2 regions of the Thalassobacillus sp. C254 genome follow, and region 2 is predicted to be linked to the other one. Evidence: a T-box and tRNA genes for the amino acid it is inferred to sense, from the RefSeq annotation. Region 2 holds a T-box; the other holds one or more tRNA genes.
The links. The T-box of region 2 lies ahead of metG (methionine--tRNA ligase). A T-box ahead of a tRNA ligase gene usually reads a tRNA of that ligase, here a tRNA-Met.
Positions count from the first base shown of each region.

Region 1: it has a tRNA-Met gene. The T-box ahead of metG (methionine--tRNA ligase) is inferred to sense a tRNA for this amino acid. The anticodon was not compared.

Region 1 is NZ_BAXQ01000006.1:1,048-7,220, reverse strand. Features, by position in the region: gene rimI (ribosomal protein S18-alanine N-acetyltransferase) at 1-271, opposite strand, end outside; partial or broken gene tsaB (tRNA (adenosine(37)-N6)-threonylcarbamoyltransferase complex dimerization subunit type 1 TsaB) at 264-970, opposite strand; gene tsaE (tRNA (adenosine(37)-N6)-threonylcarbamoyltransferase complex ATPase subunit type 1 TsaE) at 967-1,431, opposite strand; gene thiL (thiamine-phosphate kinase) at 1,456-2,550, opposite strand; tRNA gene JCM19033_RS07805 (tRNA-Met) at 2,797-2,873, opposite strand; rRNA gene rrf (5S ribosomal RNA) at 2,894-3,010, opposite strand; gene JCM19033_RS23310 (hypothetical protein) at 3,181-3,333, shown strand; gene JCM19033_RS07795 (PLP-dependent aspartate aminotransferase family protein) at 3,348-4,490, opposite strand; gene JCM19033_RS07790 (biotin-dependent carboxyltransferase family protein) at 4,612-5,487, opposite strand; gene JCM19033_RS07785 (LamB/YcsF family protein) at 5,484-6,173, opposite strand, start outside.
Region 2 is NZ_BAXQ01000025.1:5,479-11,651, forward strand. Features, by position in the region: partial or broken gene yabA (DNA replication initiation control protein YabA) at 1-91, shown strand, start outside; partial or broken gene JCM19033_RS17880 (tRNA1(Val) (adenine(37)-N6)-methyltransferase) at 179-918, shown strand; gene JCM19033_RS17885 (GIY-YIG nuclease family protein) at 905-1,168, shown strand; partial or broken gene rsmI (16S rRNA (cytidine(1402)-2'-O)-methyltransferase) at 1,165-2,038, shown strand; gene JCM19033_RS17895 (AbrB/MazE/SpoVT family DNA-binding domain-containing protein) at 2,171-2,464, opposite strand; T-box leader at 2,861-3,119, shown strand; partial or broken gene metG (methionine--tRNA ligase) at 3,278-5,248, shown strand; gene JCM19033_RS17905 (TatD family hydrolase) at 5,394-6,161, shown strand.

The sequences.
Region 1 (6,173 bases), on a different contig from region 2:
CTAAGAGCAGTTCCCCTATACTCTTTCCTCTATGATTGGAATGGACTGCAATATTCGTGATATGAGCATCATCTATCACCACCCAGACACCACAATAACCAACAATCTCCTCTTCACAATCGGCTACAAGATAATGAGCAAATTGATTAGATGTCAGCTCGCTTTCAAATGCAGCCCTGCTCCACGGAAGAGTAAATGAATCCTGTTCTACCTCCAGTACCCCATCTATATCCTCTACCGTCATAAACCGCACGGATACCTTCTCACCCATTCGTCTTTCCTTTCTGATCAGCAAGCCACTTCTTCTCAGCTTCCGCAAGCTGAATGTACTCAGGGACAAATTCGTGAACAGATGGACCCGACTCAGCTTTTTCACCCAACGCTAACAGTTCACCAGGACGGACGGAATTTTCCTGCATGGTACCACACAGAGCTTTATCCCCAAGGGTGTACTCAATCAATTCACGGTGCTTTTCTATATCCTGACTTAAAAACAATACGTCCTTTTCTGTCTTTTTGAGTCCCTGCAGCCAATCCTCCATTAATGTAATCCGGTCTTTTTCCACCATTTCGCTCTCACCATGGCTGCCCTGGTAAAGCCCGGTGTACACCTGTCCCCGGCGAGCATCTATAAATGGGCAGACCAATCCTTGAAAATGCTTCCCATTTTGAGCCAGTATTTTCAAGCTGGATATCCCTACGACCGGGATATGTAATGCCCAGGCCATCGACTTGGCAGTGGTCACTCCTATACGAACCCCAGTATAGGAACCAGGTCCTTTTGCTACAGCAATTCGGTCCAGTTCGTTTGTCTTTATGGAGGCTTCTTTTAAAAGGTAATCTATAGCTGGCATCAGCTGATAGAATGATTCTTCTTAAGGTTCGTTATTACCTCTCCTTTGATTTCTCCCTCAGCAGAAACCCCTACCCCAAGTGTATATGTTGTTGTATCTATAGACAGGATCTTCATTTCCCCTGCAGCTCCTTGCTTAGTTGAATATATCTCTCCCCATAAGGGGTAAAAGTAAATGTCCTTTGTGTATCGCTGTCTCTTCTTATTATAATATCCAGAAAGTGATCAGGGAGCTGTTCTTTAATAATTTCCGCCCATTCAACTACCGTGAGGCCCTCACCTTCAAAGTATTCCTCAAAACCAAGGTCTTCTCCCCCTTGTTCTTCTAAACGATAAACGTCCATATGATACAAGGGAAGCCTGCCCTTATACTCCTTAATTATGGTAAAAGTCGGACTGTTTACCACTCGTTTCACTTCCACCCCTTCAGCAATTCCTTTTGTAAAGTGTGTTTTTCCCGCTCCTAAATCTCCTGAGAGGGTAACGAGATCACTTGGCTGCGCAGCACGGCCCAGGCGTTCTCCTAACGAAATGGTTTCCTCAGGTGATCTAGTGATAAACGTAAAGCTTTCAGCCATTACCCTCACCAACTTCCCTTACCTTTATGATTTAAAATGATTGTAGCCTTTTTTATTAAGACGAACCAGTCCGTTCTTCTCTTTTTTAAGCCACACTTCCCCACGGCCTTCTTTCACGGTCCCAATCTTATATAAAGAGAGGCCTTCTTTTTTCATCGCTTCCGATAGCAGCTCCCAATCGTTTTCCCTAACCGTTCCTACAAGCTCAAAATCTTCACCGCCAAACAGCATCCATTCAAGCCGCTTGGCCGCATCTACACTCTGCAGTTCCTGGGCAATAGGGAAACTGCTTTCATCCAGCTCTATGGAAACATTACTCGCTTCAGCTATTTCATGCGCTTCGCTGCCAATTCCATCACTTATGTCATTCAATGCTCCCCGAGTATTCAAAGAATTGATCACCCTTGCTTCTTCTACTTTAGGCCGCGGACGTTGGTGAGCTATCGTCAGCCGTTTTTCTCTTGCTGTAAAGTGCGCGTTTCTTGACCTCTTGAGCAAAAGAGCAAGTCCGGCCGCGGACTTCCCAAGAGAACCTGTGACAAACACTATATCTCCAGGCAGAGCATTTTTTCTTAATAGGCGTTTTCCAGCTTCCACACGGCCGGTAACCGTGACAGAGATCACCAGTTTATCAGTAGTGGAGACCGTATCACCGCCAATTAAGTCCATTTTGTACCCCTCTGCCAAGGATGACATCCCTTTATAAAGCTCCTCCATTTCTTCCTCCGACCAGTCAGAAGGAATAGCAACAGAGACTAAATAAAAGACCGGCCACCCTCCCATCGCGGCTACATCACTGATATTTACGGCCAGTGCCTTGTGCCCTATATCAAATGGAGAGAGAGTAGTCTTCTTAAAATGCACATCCTCAACCAGAGTATCAACACATATAATTTCATCATAAGATGCATCGGTTTTATAAACAGAAGCATCATCGCCAATACCTTCAAGCAAATGGCTTTGATAGTGTGATTTTGGCTTAATTTTGTTTATCCAATCAAATTCATCATGAATCATAAGGTCACACTCACTATTTCTTAAGGTTAGATGCCCGCATAACAATCCTAATCTCATTCTTTCCAATATTAGAAGTGTCAACGGTAATATTGTTGAAATCATCCATTTTCTTTCTACAGTGTAACGTATTCTTTTGGAAAATTCACTTCTCGATAGCCGTTTGCACAAAAAAAGCAAAACAATACTTTGATTGCTTTGCCGGCTTTGAAATATATGTACCTCATTTTGAAACCAATAAAAAAAAGCCTCTTTCAGCTTATTAATAAATGATTATTTGGTTGTACTCTGACGAGTACCACTGATATTTCCTGACAATGATGTCATTCGACGTAGTGGCGGAAATTATTTTGGTTGCGGGGGGAGGATTTGAACCTCCGACCTCCGGGTTATGAGCCCGACGAGCTACCAGACTGCTCTACCCCGCGATATTATAAAATTAGATAAGGCCTGGCAACGTCCTACTTTCACAGGGAGTTGCCCCCCAATTATCATCGGCGCTGAAGAGCTTAACTTCCGTGTTCGGCATGGGAACGGGTGTGACCTCTTCGCTGTCGCCACCAGACCTTTTATGACGTTCTCAACGTCACGTATATAAATATACCACGGTTCTTAATGCAATGCAAGCACTTATATATATTTTCATTACAAGTTTGTTTTTTTTGCAAAAGTTACTTGTTTTGATATTATATTAATAAGAATATTTAGAATATTATTATAAATGAGGGTTTTATCATGGATCTTATCCAATGTGTAAAAGCTGCGATCGGAGCTAACATGGCGTTACTTGCGACCTTTCTTTTCCTGCCTATATTAATATTCAGTGACAATATTTCTGTCTACCAAAATTTTCAGGACTGGATGAATACAAAAGACAGCCGTTTTTAGACGGCTGTCTGTTTTTATTTTTTAGCAGCTTGTAAGGCTCTGTTAAATGCTTCAATAATATCCTTGGACTCTTCTATTCCAACCGAAATTCGTACAATTCCTGCTGTGATACCTAACGACTTTCTTATTTCCTCTGGCACTGTCCGATGTGAGGTTCCAAGTGGATAGGACACAGTTGTTTCCACGCCAGCTAATGTAGGAACAATTTTCACCCAATCTAATGAGGAAAAGAAGGTATGCAAATCAATGTACTCTTCCAGCTCAATACTAACCATTGCCCCGTTCCCTCTTTCAGAGACTGCTTCCGGATAGTAAACTTTCTTAATATCCTCTTGCTCCCTAAACCAGACAGCAAGCTCATTAGCATTGGCGCATTGTCTCTCCATTCTTACACTTAAAGTTTTTAACCCTCTACAGGCAAGCCAAGCTTCAAAAGGACTCAAACTTCCCCCTAAGTTAATTATCTTTTTCTTTGCTTTTGCTATCAGCTCTTCATTGCCCACTACCACTCCAGCCGTTACATCACTATGACCGCCTATGTATTTTGTAGCACTATGTACCACTATGTCTGCGCCCTGTTTGTATGGCTGTATTAAATAAGGTGTAGCAAACGTGTTATCAATCATTACGGTTAAATTATGAGTTTTACCGAGCGAGACCAGCTCTTGCAAATTTTCGGCTCTAAGCAGGGGGTTGGCAATGGACTCAGAGTAAAGAAGAACAGTATTATCTTTAATCTCCTCTTCAACATTCTTAATACTTGTAAAATCTATAACTGAAATTTCATATCCAAATTCTTTTAATTCCTGTTCAAATAATTGGTACGTCCCTCCGTATAAGTCTTCTGGCACTATAATATGCTCACCCGGATTTGCAGCTGCCATAACGCCTGCAAGAATTGCAGACATCCCTGAAGAACTGGCTGCGCCTGCGGGAGCTCCTTCTAATTGAGCAACGCCTGCACCTAAGTCATCAGGGTTGGGATTGCTGTAACGAGTATAAAGATATTCCTTCTCTCCGCTAAAATAGCTTTCCATGTCTTCTAAGCTCTCAAATGTGAAAGCTGAAGTTTGGTAAATAGGCTTTGTTTTACTTACGTTCTTCTCCCCATCCCCCTTTTGAAAATGTACAGTTTGTGTATTAAAATGCTTAGTCATAACGTTCTCTCCATTCGCCTATGTTTGGTCGTTCTTTTTCATCATGATTCCGAGTTGAGAAATTCAATTTGTGTAAGAGTTTTTTCTTGTTTTTTCATCAAAGAATGGGCAGTCTCTACGCTCACTTTTTCAAATGAGATTTTTTACCAGGGAGAAGCTGCGCTAATCGAGGAAGGTCCGTGCTTATTACATTGGCAATACGGGTGTATCCGCCTGTAGTCTGTCTGTCAGCCATTAAAATCATAGGCTGTCCGTTCTTAGGCACCTGAATGGTACCGTATGCTACGGCATCCGATAAGATATCAGCTTTGTCTAGATGCTTTATCGGTGTCCCTTCAAGTCTCATACCCATACGGTCGGCTTCCTGAGTGACAATATACTCAGTGTTATAAAAAGCATGAAGTCCATCCTTGGTAAAGTCTTCTTCCTCTGGACCTGGAACGACTCTCAGAGGGGAAAGGTCATCATAGTCAGGAATAAAAGAGTAATGAAGTCCTTTGCCCGGCTTTACGGTTCTATCCTCCACGTTTTTATAGATCGTATCTCCCTTTACTGCAGACCTTCCTTCAATACCTCCCATTCTTGCTTTCATATAAGTTGACTGACTTCCAAGTGTTTTCTCGCCTGCTATGCCACCCGAAATACATAGATAAGCTCTTACTCCCTTTTTCGCTCCATGAAATATCAGCTCATCTCCTTCTTTTATAGAAAAAGATATCCACCGGGAAACCGGCTGGCCATTTAATTGAGGTTGAAGGTCAGCACCTGTAATGACTGCCACAGCATCACTTTGGGCAAGTAAATGCGGGCCAGCCATGGTTATTTCCAGTGCAGCATCTCCGCGGTTGTTACCAACTAATAAGTTTCCTGCTTGATAAGAAAATTGATCCATCGCCCCAGAAGCCACTACACCAAACTGCTGATAACCCGTTCTCCCTTTATCCTGTATAGTTGTTTGCATTCCTGGCTTTTTCACAAGGAATAGAGGTTTACTCATTTCCATTCACCTATTGGCTGGACAGTAATATTGTTCTCTGAAAAAACCTTTCTGACATGTTTAACAAATTCCAAAGCTTCCGGCTTATCTCCATGAACGCAGATTGTGTCAGCGTCTAAGTCAATAACCGTACCATCTAACGCTTCCGTCTGCTTTTTTGTAATCATTTTAATCACCCGTTCGACTGCCTCTTCAGTGCTATGGATTAAGGCCTCAGGATTGCTTCTTGGAGTTAATGTCCCATCAGGCAAGTACGTACGATCAGCAAATACCTCATTTGCACATCTGAGTCCCAATCGCTTCCCTGCCGTAATTAATTCTCCCCCCGCTAAACCAAATAGTATAAGTGATGGATTTACATCGTACACTGCTTCTGCTATCGCCTCTGCCGTTTTTGTATCCACCGATGCAATGTTAAACAAGGCTCCATGAGGCTTCACGTGCTGAAGAGAAACCTGGTGAACCCGACAAAAGGCCTCTATGGCTCCAATCTGGTAAGTCACAAGACGATGGACCTCACCAGGTGTCATCTCCATCTTTCTTCGTCCAAATCCCGCAAGATCAGGAAATCCGGGGTGCGCTCCTATACCTGCTCCTTTCTCTTTAGCTAATTTAACCGTCTTGTCCATAACGTTATAATCTCCTGCATGGTATCCACAGGCTACATTTGCTGAGCTTACAAACTC
Region 2 (6,173 bases):
ATGAAGGTTCCATATCTGCAACCTCCATTACGGAAGCTTGCGGGTAGATGGAGATTGTCTCTTTTGCCTATCCTTTTTAAATCAAAAATAATGAAGAGGCCTTTCCATGATGGAAAGGCCTTTTTTCAGGAATCATTTACTTATAAAAGAAAAAAGGTAAAAGAAAGGAGAAGAAGGAATGAAAGAGGTAAAAGAGGGAGAACGGCTTGATTACATTAATAAAGGAAGGCTTCAAATTATTCAAAGCCCTTCGGTATTTTCTTTTTCCATTGATGCAGTGTTGCTGGCCCGTTTTGCTCAGTACCGCGAACAAAAGGAAATATCATAGATTTTTGCTCTGGAAATGGCATCATCCCCCTTGTACTTACAGAAAGAAGTCAGGTACCTATCCTTGGCGTGGAAATCCAGCCGCTGCTGTGTGATATGGCTCGAAGAAGTGTGCAAATCAATAAAAAAGAAAAGCAAGTGACAATTAAGCAAGGAGATATCATTACAGTGGCGAAGGAAGCAGGGTCTGCTAAATTTGACTTGGTGACGTGCAACCCTCCTTATTTTGCTACAAAAGGGGAGAAAGAATATAATGAAAATCCACACCTTGCTATTGCCCGCCATGAAATATACTGCAGTCTGGAAGAAGTCATTCACGCATGCAGCCAAGTTGTAAAGCAAAAAGGTAAGGTGGCAATGGTGCATCGTCCAGAGCGGCTTTCAGAGATGATAACGCTTTTTGAGAAGCATCGAATAGCACCAAAAAGAGTGAAGTTTATTCACCCAAAGAAAGACAGAGATGCAAACATCGTTCTTCTCGAAGGAATAAAAGACGGAAAGCCAGGGATGGCCTGCCTTCCTCCTCTGTTTGTTTATGATGAAAAAGGAAGCTATACAAAGGAGTTTCAAAATTATTATGAAGGAAAATAAGCACTTTGTGTACATCTTAAAGTGCGGGGATGGCACTTATTACACCGGTTACACTACAGATGTGCAAAAAAGGCTGATCACACATGAGATGGGAAAGGGAGCGAAATATACAAGGGGAAGAGCACCTCTTTCCCTTGTGTATGAAAGTTCTTTTTCCACAAAGTCAGAAGCTCTGAAAGCTGAACGAGCAATAAAAAAACTAACTAAAGCCCAGAAGAAAAACTTAATTGATTCGGGGGAAAGTAAATGAACCAGCAAAAAAGCTATCATACAGCTGAGGCCGATAAAGGCCACTTATATCTTGTGCCGACACCCATAGGGAACCTGGAAGACATGACTTTCCGGGCAGTTCGTATCCTTCAGGAAGCAGATGTGATTTTAGCTGAAGATACAAGGCAGACGAGAAAGCTTTGTACTCACTTTGAAATTCCCGGCCCGCTTGACAGCTATCATGAACATAATAAAGAACAAAAGGAAGAAAAAGTGCTGGGCTACTTAAAAGAAGGGAAAACAGTAGCCTTGGTCAGTGATGCTGGCACTCCACTCGTTTCAGATCCAGGACAGGAGCTTGTATCTTCCTGTGTTCGTGCGGGTTTCTCTGTGATTCCTCTTCCTGGCGCAAATGCTGCTGTCACTGCCCTTATTGCATCAGGGTTAGCAGGAGGTCCCTTTTACTTTTATGGCTTTTTGCAAGAAAAAACAAAGAGAAGGCAGAAATCCTGGATAAACTTTCCTATGTAGACGGCCCGGTTATTTTTTACGAATCCCCATACCGAATTGGTAAAACGGTTGAAGATATTGAAAAGCAGTGGGAGATAGAGAAGCAGCTCTTGCCAGAGAGTTAACTAAGCGGCATGAAGAAATTTTCCGTGGAACCCTTACTACCATCAGGGAAGCTTTAGAAAAAGAGCCAGTCAAAGGAGAATGCTGTCTCATTGTTCAGGGGACTGGAAAAGCTCCGGTTGAAGAACAGGCGTGGTGGCAGGCTCTGGATCCTGCTGAGCATGTGAAGAGCTACATCAAGGAAGGGATGTCTTCAAAAGAGGCGATAAAGCAGGCTGCAAAGGATAGAGAGGTTCCAAAGCGTGAAGTCTACTCGGCTTTTCACGAGTTGGATTAAAAGGGGATAGTGAAAACAAAGACTCTATGCCACAATAAAAAAGGCAAAGCCTGATGAGGCTTTGCCTTTTTTTCTCTATCTATAAGAAATACATTTTTAAGTGTAAGCTTGTTATCTCTTTATCTATAAAGCTTATGCGTTTGTTTTGTGCTTATCGACGTATGACTGAAGATCCTTAATTACTTCTTCTGCGCCTTCAGGGCTTAAGATAATCTTTCCGTCCGCAATGGATACGTTGTCATCAGATACTTCACCAGTAACCTGACAAGTCATGTTAGGCTTGTACTTTTTCAGTACAATGCGGTCATGATCTACATAGATTTCAAGAGCGTCTTTTTCTGCAATATCTAACGTACGACGCAATTCAATAGGAATAACTACACGGCCAAGCTCATCAACCTTACGTACAATACCAGTAGATTTCATTAATAAATCCTCCTTATATTTTCATAGCTTTGTAGGAAGAGTCAATATTCGACAATTTTCTCTTTCTTCTTTCTAAATATACCAATCTTTAGAAAAGACGTCAATTATTATGCATAAAAAAATATTGAAGAAATTTGAAGAAATTGAAAATATATAGGAAAAATAGAAAAATAGTTTTTTATAAAGGCGTTTTATGTAAAAAGTGTTCCTTTGTTAATACAAACTAGCAAACTATGATTAATAATTTTCGACAAAATGCACCGAAACCAAAAATCAACGGATACAAAAAATGGAAATTACAAATAATTCTTCCTATCCTTTTCAAGGAAGCTTGACACATGTTCTTCTCCTTCGATATAGTTTTTTTAAAAGACAGGAAATATGGAAACCATAGATGTAAATCCGATGAAGGGTAGAGTATGCGAAGAAGCTTCTCACAGAGAGCCGGAAAAGGTGAGAACCGGTGAGGCAGAACCGCAGAAAATGGGCCAAGAGGAGTTCTTTCGAGTTGAAAGCCAACAAGGGTGAAACGTCTCCAGCGTTATATGGAACACTGCAAATATGTCTGGCAGCAGAGCAGTGAGAAGAGACCTTTGTTTCACATGAAACAAAGAAATTTGGGTGGTACCACGTGAGCGAAGCTTTCGTCCCTTAGCAGGATGAAGGCTTTTTTATGTCTTTTTAGAGAAAAGAAAGCATCTCTTTGTTTAGACTCTCGCCTTTTAACAAAGATGTAAGATTGGAAGGTGAGAGGAATGAAGCAGGCAGATGAAAAGAACATCAAATATCAAAATACATGAAGGAGGAAATAAAATGGCAAAGCAAAAAGAAACCTTCTATATTACAACTCCTATTTATTATCCAAGTGACAAGCTTCATATTGGTCATGCTTATACGACTGTAGCCGGAGACGCCATGGCAAGATACAAGCGTCTTCGTGGATATGATGTGCGTTATTTAACGGGAACCGATGAACATGGTCAAAAGATTGAAAGGAAAGCTGAAGAAAAAAGGCCAAAGTCCACAGGAATTTGTTGATGAGATTGTCAGTGGCATTCAAAATCTATGGGATAAACTTGATATTTCCTATGATGATTTTATCCGAACGACCGAGGACCGTCATAAAAAGGTAGTTCAAAAGATCTTTGAGCAGCTAAAAGAGCAGGGAGACATTTATCTTGACCACTATGAGGCTGGTACTGTACGCCCTGTGAATCCTTTTATACAGAACACCAGCTGGAAGATGGGAAATGTCCGGATTGCGGGAGAGCTGTAGAAAAAGTAAGGGAAGAGTCTTACTTCTTTAGAATGAGCAAGTACGCTGACCGGCTCCTTGAGTTTTATGAGAAAAACCCTCAGTTTATACAGCCGGAAACAAGAAAAAATGAGATGATTAACAACTTTATTAAACCGGGACTTGAAGATTTGGCTGTATCACGAACGGCATTTTCATGGGGAGTTTCTGTAAAAAGCGACCCTAAGCATGTCGTGTACGTATGGATTGATGCGTTGTCTAACTATATCACAGCATTAGGATACGGAACAGATCAGCCTGATTTATATGAGAAATACTGGCCGGCAGACGTTCACTTAGTTGGAAAGGAGATCGTACGCTTTCACACTATTTACTGGCCGATCATGTTAATGGCTTTGGATCTGCCGCTGCCAAAGAAAGTGTTTGGCCATGGCTGGCTGCTTATGAAAGACGGAAAAATGTCGAAATCAAAGGGAAACGTCGTAGACCCTGTCCCATTAATTGACCGCTACGGCCTGGATGCCCTTCGTTATTATCTTCTCCGTGAAGTGCCATTTGGATCCGACGGAGTCTTTACTCCGGAAAGCTTCGTAGATCGGTTGAACTATGACCTGGCCAATGACCTTGGAAATTTACTAAACCGAACTGTAGCTATGATTAATAAGTATCTAGGAGGCTCCTTACCAGCGTACTTAAAGGACGGCACTTCTTTTGATAACTCATTGGTGGAGTTGGTAAATGCCACAGTTACAAAAGTCGAGAAAGCAATGGAAGACATGGAGTTTTCTGTGGCTCTTACAGCTATTTGGCAGCTCGTGAGCAGGACAAACAAATACATTGATGAAACACAGCCCTGGATTCTGGCAAAAGATGAGGGAGAAAAAGAACAGCTTGGCGCGGTGATGTACCATCTTGCTGAATCCCTGCGGTATATTTCCATTCTTATTCAGCCATTCATGACAGAAACACCAGGGAAGATATGGAAGCAGCTGGGGATTTCAAATGAGTTAACTGAGTGGGAAACAATGAAGGAATTTGGAAAGATACCGGAAGGGACTACCGTCGTAAAAAAAGGAACGCCTCTCTTCCCTCGTCTTGATGTAAAAGAAGAAACCGCTAATATTATTCGCGATATGGGCGGAGTAGTAAAAACAAATGAAGAAGAGAACAGTGAAAGGAAAGACCCAGAAGAAAACGCACAAGATACTGAAATTACCATAGAGGATTTCTCTAAAGTAGATTTACGAGTAGCAGAAGTGCTGAAAGCAGAGCCAGTTAAAAAAGCAGACAAGCTGTTAAAAATCCAGCTGGATTTAGGTTACGAGAAACGACAGGTTGTCTCTGGCATTGCAAAATATTATACGCCTGAAGAGCTCGTCGGCAAAAAAGTGATCTGTGTGGTGAATTTAAAGCCTGTAAAACTTCGCGGCGAAATGTCACAAGGCATGATTCTTGCCGGATCAGAAGGAAAGCAGCTTACCTTGGCAACCATTGATGACAGTCTTCCAAACGGAGCGAAAGTGAATTAATTTAGTGAGAGAAGTCCGGCTTAAGCCGGACTTTTTTATCAATGGTACTACATGGGCTTACACACGATTCTTGAAGAAAAGCCCAGGGCTTATGTATAGTACAAAGATAGTAGAAGCTGAACAAAAGAGCTGAGGAGGATTCATAATGTTGTTTGATACACATGTTCATTTAAATGCAGATCAATTTGAAGAGGATGTGGAACAAGTCATTGAAAAAGCGCGGGGCGAAGGAGTTCGTTTAATGAATGTGGTCGGGTTTGACCGCAAAACAATCAAAGGAGCTCTGTCCCTGGCTGACAAATACGATTTTATTTATGCTTCTGTAGGCTGGCATCCCGTTGATGCGATAGATATGACAGAAGATGACTTGAAATGGTTAGAGGAGCTTTCTGAACATCCTAAAGTCGTAGCATTAGGAGAAATGGGGCTCGATTACCATTGGGATAAATCACCAAAGGAGGTCCAAAAAGAGGTCTTTAGAAAGCAAATACGACTTGCAAAGAAAGTAAACCTTCCAATCGTCATTCATGATCGAGATGCACATCAGGATATAGTAGATATTCTCAAGGAAGAAAAAGCAGAAGAAGTAGGAGGAATCATGCACTGCTTTGGGGGAAGTTTAGAGATCGCCCGAGAGTGCTTAAAAATGAATTTTCATATCTCCTTTGGAGGGCCGGTGACTTTTAAAAATGCTAAAAGGCCAAAGGAAGTAGCAAAGGAAATTCCCATGGATAAGCTTCTTGTTGAAACGGACTGTCCATTTCTTGCTCCGCACCCATACAGAGGAAAAAGAAATGAGCCTGCTTACGTGAAGCTTGTTGCCGAGAAAATTGCTGAGCTGAAAGAACTTTCTCTGGAAGAAGTAGCGGAGCAAACGACAAGCAATGCAAAAAAACTTTTCAACATTAACTAAGTAATTTTGATA